3 regions of the Bradyrhizobium sp. SZCCHNR1002 genome follow, and region 2 is predicted to be linked to each of the others. Evidence: predicted binding sites of a transcription regulator. Region 2 holds the regulator's gene; each other region holds the start of a gene.
The links. Region 2 encodes PhoB, which activates phosphate uptake and scavenging genes when phosphate is short. Its sites were predicted from a motif close to TGTCATNNANCTGTCAT; they were not measured.

Region 1: a site for PhoB is predicted at 1,613-1,629, ahead of ugpB (sn-glycerol-3-phosphate ABC transporter substrate-binding protein UgpB). Genes of this name have one in related genera too.
Region 3: a site for PhoB is predicted at 1,768-1,784, ahead of phnC (phosphonate ABC transporter ATP-binding protein). Genes of this name have one in related genera too.

Annotation. Positions count from the first base shown of each region.
Region 1 covers NZ_JAUHIS010000003.1:299,840-303,068, forward strand. The annotation lists gene QX108_RS17625 (organic hydroperoxide resistance protein) at 1-133, shown strand, start outside; gene QX108_RS17630 (CaiB/BaiF CoA-transferase family protein) at 289-1,491, shown strand; gene ugpB (sn-glycerol-3-phosphate ABC transporter substrate-binding protein UgpB) at 1,684-3,000, shown strand; gene ugpA (sn-glycerol-3-phosphate ABC transporter permease UgpA) at 3,086-3,229, shown strand, end outside.
Region 2 covers NZ_JAUHIS010000002.1:488,500-491,728, reverse strand. The annotation lists gene pstB (phosphate ABC transporter ATP-binding protein PstB) at 1-281, shown strand, start outside; gene phoU (phosphate signaling complex protein PhoU) at 310-1,026, shown strand; gene phoB (phosphate regulon transcriptional regulator PhoB) at 1,043-1,750, shown strand; gene QX108_RS14670 (trypsin-like serine protease) at 1,891-3,207, shown strand.
Region 3 covers NZ_JAUHIS010000001.1:2,388,570-2,391,798, forward strand. The annotation lists gene phnD (phosphonate ABC transporter substrate-binding protein) at 1-772, opposite strand, end outside; gene phnC (phosphonate ABC transporter ATP-binding protein) at 845-1,651, opposite strand; gene QX108_RS10620 (chloramphenicol acetyltransferase) at 1,830-2,492, shown strand; gene QX108_RS10625 (alpha-D-ribose 1-methylphosphonate 5-triphosphate diphosphatase) at 2,489-3,229, shown strand, end outside.

The DNA.
Region 1 (3,229 bases), on a different contig from region 2:
CGTCGAGCTCGCGGTCTCGCTGCCCGGCCTTGCCAAGGCGGATGCCGAGGCGCTGGTCGAGAAGGCCCATCAGGTGTGCCCTTACTCGAACGCCACCCGCAACAACGTCGACGTCAAGCTGTCCGTCGTCTGAGGTTGAATTCCGCCCTGCGGCAGGGGTTGCGTCGCGCTCCTGCCGCAGGCCGGCCCTCCGTTTTCGCCAGGGCGGCATTCGCGCAAGCTCGTTTGCGCGAGCGCTGCGGCAATGCTTAATGACCGCGAGTTGAAACCAACCTCGCGATCGTCCTGATGACCCCTCAATTTGCTCCCGGCGCCATGGCCGGCCTGCGCGTGATCGATCTCACGCGCGTGCTCGGCGGCCCCTATTGCACGCAGATCCTGGCCGATCACGGCGCCGACGTGATCAAGGTCGAGCCGCCCGCCGGCGACGAGGTCCGCGACTGGGGCCCTCCGTTCCACGACGAGGACGCGGCCTACTTCGTCGGCATCAACCGCAACAAGCGCTCGATCGGCCTCGACCTCGCCTCCGAGGGCGGCCGCGTGGTGCTCTTGAAGATGCTCGAGACCGCCGACGTGCTGATCGAGAACTTCAAGCCCGGCACCCTCGAGAAATGGGGCATCGGCAGCGACGTGCTGCGCGAGAAATTCCCGGGGCTCGTGCACTGCCGCATCTGCGGCTTCGGCGCCGACGGGCCGCGCGGCGGCAATCCCGGCTATGACGCGATCATCCAGGCGATGACCGGCATGATCGCGGCGACCGGCTCGCCCGAGAGCGGCCCGATGCGAATCGGCGTGCCCTTGGTCGACATCACCACGGGCCTCTATGCCGCGATCGGCATCCTGATGGCGCTGTCGGAACGGCAGCGGTCGGGACAAGGCCAGTTCCTCGAAATCACGCTATACGAAACTGGCCTGGCGATCATGCATCCGCACACCGCCAACTACTTCATGCACGGCAAGCCACCGTCGCTGACCGGCAACGAACATCCGAATCTCGTTCCCTACGCCATCTTCCCGACCAAGACCGACGACATCTTCATCGGCGTCGGCAATGACGGCACGTTCCGCAAGCTCGCCAAGGAGATCGGCCGCCCCGAGCTCGGCACCGATCCGCGCTTCGCGCGCAACCGCGACCGCGTCGCCAATCGCGAGGCGCTGCGCGCCGAGCTCGCCGCCGTGTTCCGCCAGTTCGAGGCCGAGCCGCTGTGCGACCGCCTGCTCGCCGCCGGCCTGCCCGCCGGCCCGGTGCAGAAGATCGATCAGGCACTGACCAATCCGCACACGCTCTACCGCGGCGATGTCATCGAGAAGGACTGGTACAAGGGGGTGGCCTCGCCGATCCGGCTCGGACGCACCAAGCCGAGCCTGCGCTCCACGCCGCCGAAATACAGCGAGCACGCCGAGGAGGTGCTGAGCGAATTCGGCTACTCGCCGAGCGAGATCGAATCGCTGCGGGCCGCTGGAACCGTCTGCACGGAACGCAAACGCTGACCGCATCGCACGCGCTCCCGTCGCCGCGTCGCACCACGGCGCGGTAACGGAGAGATGCGATTTACCGCTTTTCGCGGACGCACTGCGCGTGGCTTTCCCGCGTCAGGTCATACGTCTATACATTCACATAACTGTCATCTGGCGCTGTTAACGGCCGCCACGACCGATGACGTTCATGGGAGGATCTTTTTGATGTCATTTCGACAATTCGCTGCTGCGACTGCCGTTGCAGCCACCTTTGGTTTTGCGGCGTCACCCGCACTCGCGGTGACTGAAATCCAGTGGTGGCACGCCATGACCGGCGGCAACAACGACATCGTCAACAAGCTCGCCGAGGAATTCAACGCCTCGCAGAGCGACTACAAGGTCGTGCCGACCTTCAAGGGCGCCTATCCCGACACGATGAATGCCGGCATCGCCGCGTTCCGCGCCGGCAATGCGCCTCACATCATGCAGGTGTTCGAGGTCGGCACCGCGACAATGATGAGCGCCAAGGGCGCGATCAAGCCGGTCTACGAGCTGATGAAGGAGGCCGGCGAGCCGTTCGACCCGAAGGCCTATCTGCCGGCGATTACCGGCTACTATTCGACCTCCAAGGGCGACATGCTGTCGTTCCCGTTCAACTCGTCTTCGATGGTGATGTGGATCAACAAGGACGAGCTGAAGAAGGCCGGCGTTGCCGAGATCCCGAAGACCTGGCCGGAAGTGTTCGACGCCGCCAAGAAGCTGAAGGCTGCCGGTCACGAGACCTGCGGCTTCTCCAATGCCTGGGCGTCCTGGGCCCATATCGAGCAGTTCTCGGCCTGGCACAACGTGCCGATCGGCACCAAGGCCAACGGCCTCGACGGCTTCGACACCGTGCTCGAGTTCAACAGCCCGCTGCACGTCAAGCACCTGCAGAACCTCGTCGAGCTGCAGAAGGACAAGACCTACGACTATTCCGGCCGCGGCTCGGCCTCCGAGAGCCGGTTCGGCTCCGGCGAATGCGCGATCTTCATGACCTCGTCGGGCTACTACGCCACCGCCAAGAGCACCGCGAAGTTCGACTTCACCTCGGCGCCGATGCCATATTATCCGGACGTGCAGGGCGCACCGCAGAACTCGATCATCGGCGGCGCCTCGCTGTGGGTGATGGGCGGCAAGACGGCGAACGAGTACAAGGGCGTCGCCAAGTTCTTCACCTTCCTGTCGGACACCAACCGCCAGGCCAAGCTGCATCAGGAGTCCGGCTATCTGCCGATCACCACCGCGGCCTATGAGAAGACCAAGACGGACGGCTTCTACGACAAGAACCCCGTGCCGCAGACGCCGCTGAAGGAGCTCACCAACAAGCCGCCGACCGAGAATTCGCGCGGCCTGCGCTTCGGCAACATGGTGCAGATGCGTGACGTCTGGGCCGAGGAGATCGAGGCCGCACTCGCCGGCAAGAAGACCGCCAAGGAGGCGCTCGATTCCGCCGTTGCCCGCGGCAATGCGATGTTGCGCACCTTCGAGAAAACGGCCAAGTAAGGAAACGGCAAAGTCAGGCCGTCCCAGAGGCTTCCTCTCCCACCGGAGGGGAAGCCTCACTTCTATCCCTCACGCGGCGCGCTCCATGGAAAAGTCGGTCGTCTTCAACGGCAAGCTCCTGCCCTACCTGCTGCTGGCGCCGCAGCTCGCGATCACGCTGATCTTCTTCTACTGGCCGGCCAGCCAGGCGATCTGGCAGTCGTTCCTGCGCGAGGACGCCTTCGGCCTC
Region 2 (3,229 bases):
CCCGCACAGTCGCCGTCCGGCCCGAGGTGATCCTGTTCGACGAGCCGTGCTCGGCGCTCGACCCGATCTCGACCGCCAAGGTCGAGGAGCTGATCCAGGAGCTCGCGGAGAACTATACGATCGCGATCGTGACCCATAACATGCAGCAGGCGGCGCGCGTCTCCGACAAGACCGCCTTCATGTATCTCGGCGAGCTGATCGAGTTCGACGAGACCAGCAAGATCTTCACCTCGCCGAGCGATCGGCGGACCCAGGACTACATCACCGGCCGGTTCGGCTGACGCCGACAGCATTCTTCAGGAGATCAACATGGCCAGTGAACATACCGCCAAGGCGTTCGACAGCGATCTGCAGGATCTCACCCGGCTGGTGTCGGAGATGGGCGGCCTCGCCGAGCGGCTGATCGTCGATTCCGTCGACGCGCTGGTGCGGCGCGACGTGGCGCTCGGCCAGAAGGTGGTCGCCGCCGACGCCGAGGTCGACAAGCTGCAGCGCATCATCGAGGAGCGCGCGGTGCTGACGATCGCCCGCCGCCAGCCGATGGCCGTCGATCTGCGCGAGATCGTCGGCGCCATGCGCGTCGCCACCGATCTGGAGCGGATCGGTGACCTCGCCAAGAACATCGGCAAGCGCGTCGCCGCGCTGGAGAGCGACTTCCATCCGCTCAAGCTGATCCGCGGCCTGGAGCACATGACCGACTTGGTGCAGTCGCAGGTCAAGACGGTGCTGGATGCCTATGCCGCGCATGATTTGCCGGCGGCGATGACGGTCTGGAAGGGCGACGAGGAGGTCGATGCGATCTGCACCTCGCTGTTCCGCGAGCTCCTCACTTATATGATGGAGGACCCGCGCAACATCTCGTTCTGCATCCACCTGATGTTCTGCGCCAAGAACATCGAGCGGATCGGCGACCACGCCACCAACATCGCTGAGACGGTTTTCTATATGATCGAGGGCCAGCAGATCATGGACAAGCGCCCGAAGGGCGACATGACCAGCTTCGCGACCACGATCCCCGGCAACTGAGAAAGACGATTTCGACATGGGCGCGCGAATTCTGGTGGTTGAGGACGAGGAGGCGCTGACGACGCTGCTGCGCTACAACCTCGAGGCCGAAGGCTACGAGGTCGAGACCGTGGCGCGCGGCGACGAGGCCGACACGCGGCTCAAGGAGCGCGTGCCCGATCTGGTCGTGCTCGACTGGATGCTGCCGGGCCTGTCCGGCATCGAGCTGTGCCGGCGGCTGCGGGCGCGGTCCGAGACCAAGCAGCTGCCGATCATCATGCTCACCGCCCGCGGCGAGGAGAGCGAGCGTGTGCGGGGGCTTGCGACCGGCGCCGACGACTACATCGTCAAGCCGTTCTCGGTGCCGGAGCTGCTGGCGCGCGTGAAGGGCCTGCTGCGGCGGGCGAGCCCGGAGCGGCTCGCGACCGTGCTGTCCTATGGCGACATCGAGCTCGACCGCGAGAAGCGCCGCGTCGCGCGCTCGGGCCGGCCGATCGACCTCGGCCCGACCGAATACCGTCTGCTCGAATTCTTCCTCGAGCATCCCGGCCGCGTGTTCAGCCGCGAGCAGTTGCTCGACAGCGTCTGGGGCCGCGACATCTATATCGACGAGCGCACCGTCGACGTGCACATCGGCCGTCTGCGCAAGCTGCTCAATCCGGGTCGCGAGCAGGATCCGATCCGCACCGTGCGCGGCGCGGGCTATGCGCTGGACGATCGGTTCGCCAAGAGCGAGCAGGCATAAGGAGCGGCAGATGTGAGGGACGTGCAGGTGTGAGAGGCGAGCAGGCCGGATTAAGGACACCGCGGTCCGCTTTCCGCCACGCCGCCGCCGTCTTGATCGAGTGTGCTGAGCGGCCCGTGTTTTGGTTCCAGCGGACGCCCTTGCTCAAGACGATCATCACAAGTCTTGCCGTGCTGCTCGGCAGCCTGGCCGGTGCACCGGCCGCCGAGCTCGAAGACGCCGTCGCCGCCGCCGGAAACGGCCAGCATGACGTTGCGCTGCGCCGCCTGCTGCCGCTCGCCGCCAAGGGCGATGCGCGGGCGCAGTTCGACGTCGGCTTCATGCACGCCTTCGGCTGGGGCCAGCCGCGCAATGCGGCCGAGGCGCTGGCATGGTATCGCAAGGCGGCGGACCAGGGCCTCGCCGTCGCCCAGCACTATCTCGGCATCGCCTACGTCAACGGCGAGGGTGTCGCGAGCAACTACGGCGAAGCCGGCCGCTGGTTCAGCCGCGCTGCAGCCCAAGGCTTCGCCCAGTCGCAATACATGCTCGGTCTGATGATGCTCGACGGCCGCGGCGTGAGCCAGGACCTCGTGCAGGGCTATGCCTGGCTGGTGATGGCCGGCCGCAACGGCGTGCGCTCGGCCGGCCGCGACGTGCAGCGGGTCAAGCTGACCGAGGCGCAGCGTGTCCAGGCGCAGGCGATGATCGCGAGCTGGAAGCCCAGATTCGAATCGACGGATGCCGGGGTGGCCAACCCGCGTCCCGAGCAGTTGCTCGGACTCGACCGGCACATCGGCGAGGTCGTGGACCCGACCTCCTGGCCTGCCTCGTCGATCGGCGTCGTCACCGTGGCGCAGTATTCGACCGGCGGCTGGTGTACCGGCACTCTGATCGCGCCGCGCGTCGTGCTCACCGCCGCGCATTGCGTGTTCAACGGGCTCGCGCAGGTCAATCCCGGCAACGTCCGCTTCCTGGCCGGCATGAACAGGGGCACGCCGGCCGCCTCATCGATCGCCGAACGGCTGATCGTCGCGCCCGAGTTCGTTCCGACCCAGCACGACCGATGGTCGCTCGACCGCTCCCCGGCCGATTGGGCGCTGATCATCCTGAAGGACGCGCTGCCGTCGAAGCCGGTGGCGGTGAGGGCGCTGAGCCGTGAGGAGCTGGTCGCCGCAACCAGGGCCGGCACCATCTCCGAGATCGGCTATGGCCAGGAGCGGCGCTATTCGCCGACCGGCCAGCGCAATTGCAGCGCGGGGATGACCAAGGACGCCAAGCTGCTGACCGTGCATTGCCTGGCCAATTTTGGCTATTCGGGCTCGCCGATCATGGCCGAGATCGGCGGCGAGCCGGCCGTGGTCGGCATCTTCTCGGCGTTCCACGAGGAGACCCGGCTAATGTTCGCCGCGCCGGCAAGCCACTTCGAGGCGACCGTGCGGCGCGAGATCGCCGCGCAGAGCGCCTCGGCGCGGTGAGGGGAGAACGGCGGAGGCGGCA
Region 3 (3,229 bases), on a different contig from region 2:
TCGCCGACTTGAGATCGTCCGGCAGATCGGTGTTGTAGGCGTAGGGACCGTTGATGATCGGCGCCGACTTGTGAATGATCCGGAAGTCTTCCTTCTTCATCGGCGAGCCGTCGGCGTTCTTCAGCATGCCCTTGGTCAGCATCTGCGCCAGCGTCGAGTCGTTGTCGCTGGTCCACTGGTTGGCTGCGATGTCGACGGTCCCCTGCGACAGGGCCAGCACCGCATTCTCGTGGCTGCCGGTGAAGACCACCTTGCCGAAATACGTCTCGGCATCCGTCACGCCCATTTTGTTGAGCTCGAAGCGCGGCACATTGTTGCCCGACGTGGAATTCGGATCGACCAAGCCGAGATTCTTGCCCTTGAGGTCCTCGACCTTCTGATACGGGCTGCTCGCCTTGACAAAGAACACCGAATAATAGCCGGTGCTGCCGTCGGCATTGATGTCGTTGGCGAAGGCATCGGTCTTGACCCCCGTCAGGCGGGCCCGGGCGAACGAGGCCGAGCCGTAGCTCGCAATGTGGATATTGCCGGCGCGCTGGCCTTCGATCACGGCCGCGTAGTCGTTGGCGATGCGCAGCGTGACTTTCACGCCGAGCTCTTTGGAGAGATAGCTCACGAACGGCGCCCAACGCTCGGTGACGCCAGAGGCGTTCTCTGCCGGAACGACGGCGAAGGTGAGCTCGGGATACTTCGCCTTCCAGTCGGCGGCGGAGGCCGAAGCGGTGAACGCAAGCGCGGCGACGCCTGCCAGAATGATGCGACGATTGATCATGACTTATCCTCTTGCTGCAATCATACGATGCGACCGTCGCGCGCGGCGGCCGAAACTTGTGATACATGCGGCTCAGGCGACGGCGGCCTCGCCAAAGGCCGGAACGGCTGCCGGCGGCACGGGGCGAGCATCCATGACCTCATCGGCTTCCAGATCGTAGAGCTCGCGCGCGATCTGGCCGGTGAGAGCGGCAGGGACGTCATCGAACACGACGCGCCCGGTCGCCATGCCGATCAGGCGGTCGCAATAGCTGCGCGCCAGATCGAGCGAATGCAGATTGCAGACCACCGTGATGCCGAAATGCTTGTTGATGCGCAGCAGCGCATCCATCACGATCTTGGTGTTGCGGGGATCGAGCGAGGCGATCGGCTCGTCGGCCAGGATGATGTCGGGCTGCTGCACGAGCGCACGCGCGATGGCAACCCGCTGCTGCTGCCCGCCCGACAATTGATCGGCGCGCTGCGCGGCGAGCGAGGCCATGTCGAACTGCTCCAACGCGGACATCGCGATGGCGACATCCTCGGCCGGCCACAGCTGCGCCAGCGAACGCCAGGAAGGAATTTCGGCCAGCCGTCCCATCAGCACGTTGGTGAGCACGTCGAGCCGGCCGACGAGGTTGAACTGCTGGAAGATCATTGCCGAGCGCGCACGCCATTGGCGCAGGTCGCGCCCGCGCAGCGCCGTCACGTCGAGGTCGTTGAACAAAACCCGTCCGGAGCTGACGGGACTGAGCCTGTTGATGGAGCGCAGCAAGGTCGACTTGCCGGCCCCGGACCGCCCGATCACGCCGACGAAGCTGCCGGGCGCAATGGCGAAGGACGCATTGTCGACCGCGGCTTTCGCACCGAACCGGCACGTCAAACCATCTACCACCAGCATTGCAAGCTCCAGACGCCTCGTGACGCGCTACCGCTAGCGTCTGGATTCAACAGTTATGTGACAATGCGCTCACGCTCGCCTGCTCATCCACATCGGCGACGCCCCGGTCATCCGCCCGTCACGCAACCGTCATAGTGAGCACCTTAGACATCCGAGAACCTCCAGAAGCAGACGAGACATGGCCGGCAAGTCACTTTCAATCCATCCCACCGTCGATCCCACCGCAACCCTCCACGACGTGAGGCTGGGCGCCTATTGCGAAGTGGGTGCCCGCACCATCCTCAACGAGGTGGCGATGGACGACTACTCCTACGTCGTCAACGATGCACAAATCACCTACACGACGATCGGAAAGTTCTGCTCGATCGCGGCGATGACCCGGATCAATCCAGGCAATCACCCGATGCATCGCGCGACCCAGGCGCATTTCACCTATCGCGCCAGCGCATATTTCCCGGGCGAGCCCGACGATGCGGAGTTCTTCGCCTGGCGACGCCAACACCATGTCGACATCGGTCATGATGTCTGGATCGGCCATGGTGCGATCGTGCTGCCAGGACGCAACATCGGCACGGGCGCCGTCGTGGCGGCCGGCGCCATCGTCACCAAGGATGTGCCCGATTATACCATCGTCGCCGGCAATCCCGCGCGTCTCCTGAAGCGCCGTTTCCCGGAGGACATCGCTGAGCGTCTGCGGCGCCTCGCCTGGTGGGACTGGGATCACGACGCACTGCGCGCGGCCTTGCCGGACTTCCGGCGCCTGGAGATCGCCGACTTCCTGGACAAATACGAGGCAGCTCTCGACGACGGCGCTCAGCTGCGGCAGAGTGCCACGCCATGACAGACATCTTTGTTTCGGGCGGCAAGTGCCTGATCGGCTCCGAACTCGTCGACGCATCGCTGATCCTCTCGCGGGGCGTGATTGACGGGATCGACACGACTACACCGCGTACCGGACTCGATCTCGATGCGAGCGGGCTCACGGTGCTGCCCGGTATCGTCGATATTCATGGTGACGCCTTCGAGCGGCAGATGATGCCGCGCGCAGGCGTGGATTTTCCGATCGACGTCGCTCTGGTCGATAGCGACCGCCAGGCCGTCAGCAACGGCATCACCACGGTCTTCCATGCGACCACCTGGTCGTGGGAGCCGGGCCTGCGAAGTGCTGCGAACGCGCGCCATCTGCTCGAGGCGATCGAAGCTCTGCGGCCGCGCCTCGCTGCCGATACCCGCTTCCATTTGCGTCACGAGACCTACAATCTCGATGACGAGGACGAGATCCTCGCATTGCTTGCAGCGCGGCGCATCGACTTGTTCGCCTTCAACGACCATATGGACTCCACCGTGGCGAGCCTGGACAAGCCGCACAAGCGCCAGCGCATGGTGGATCGCACGGGAATGTCCGGCGGCGACTTCGATCGCCTGGTCGCGCGCATCGTTTCACGGGCCGATGCCGTTCCGGCGTCGATCGCCCGCCTTGCCGCGGCCGGCCGCGCGGCCGGCATCCGCATGCTGTCTCACGACGACGAGAGTCCGGAGATGCGCCGTGCCTTTCGGGAACAGGGCGTGGGAATCGCA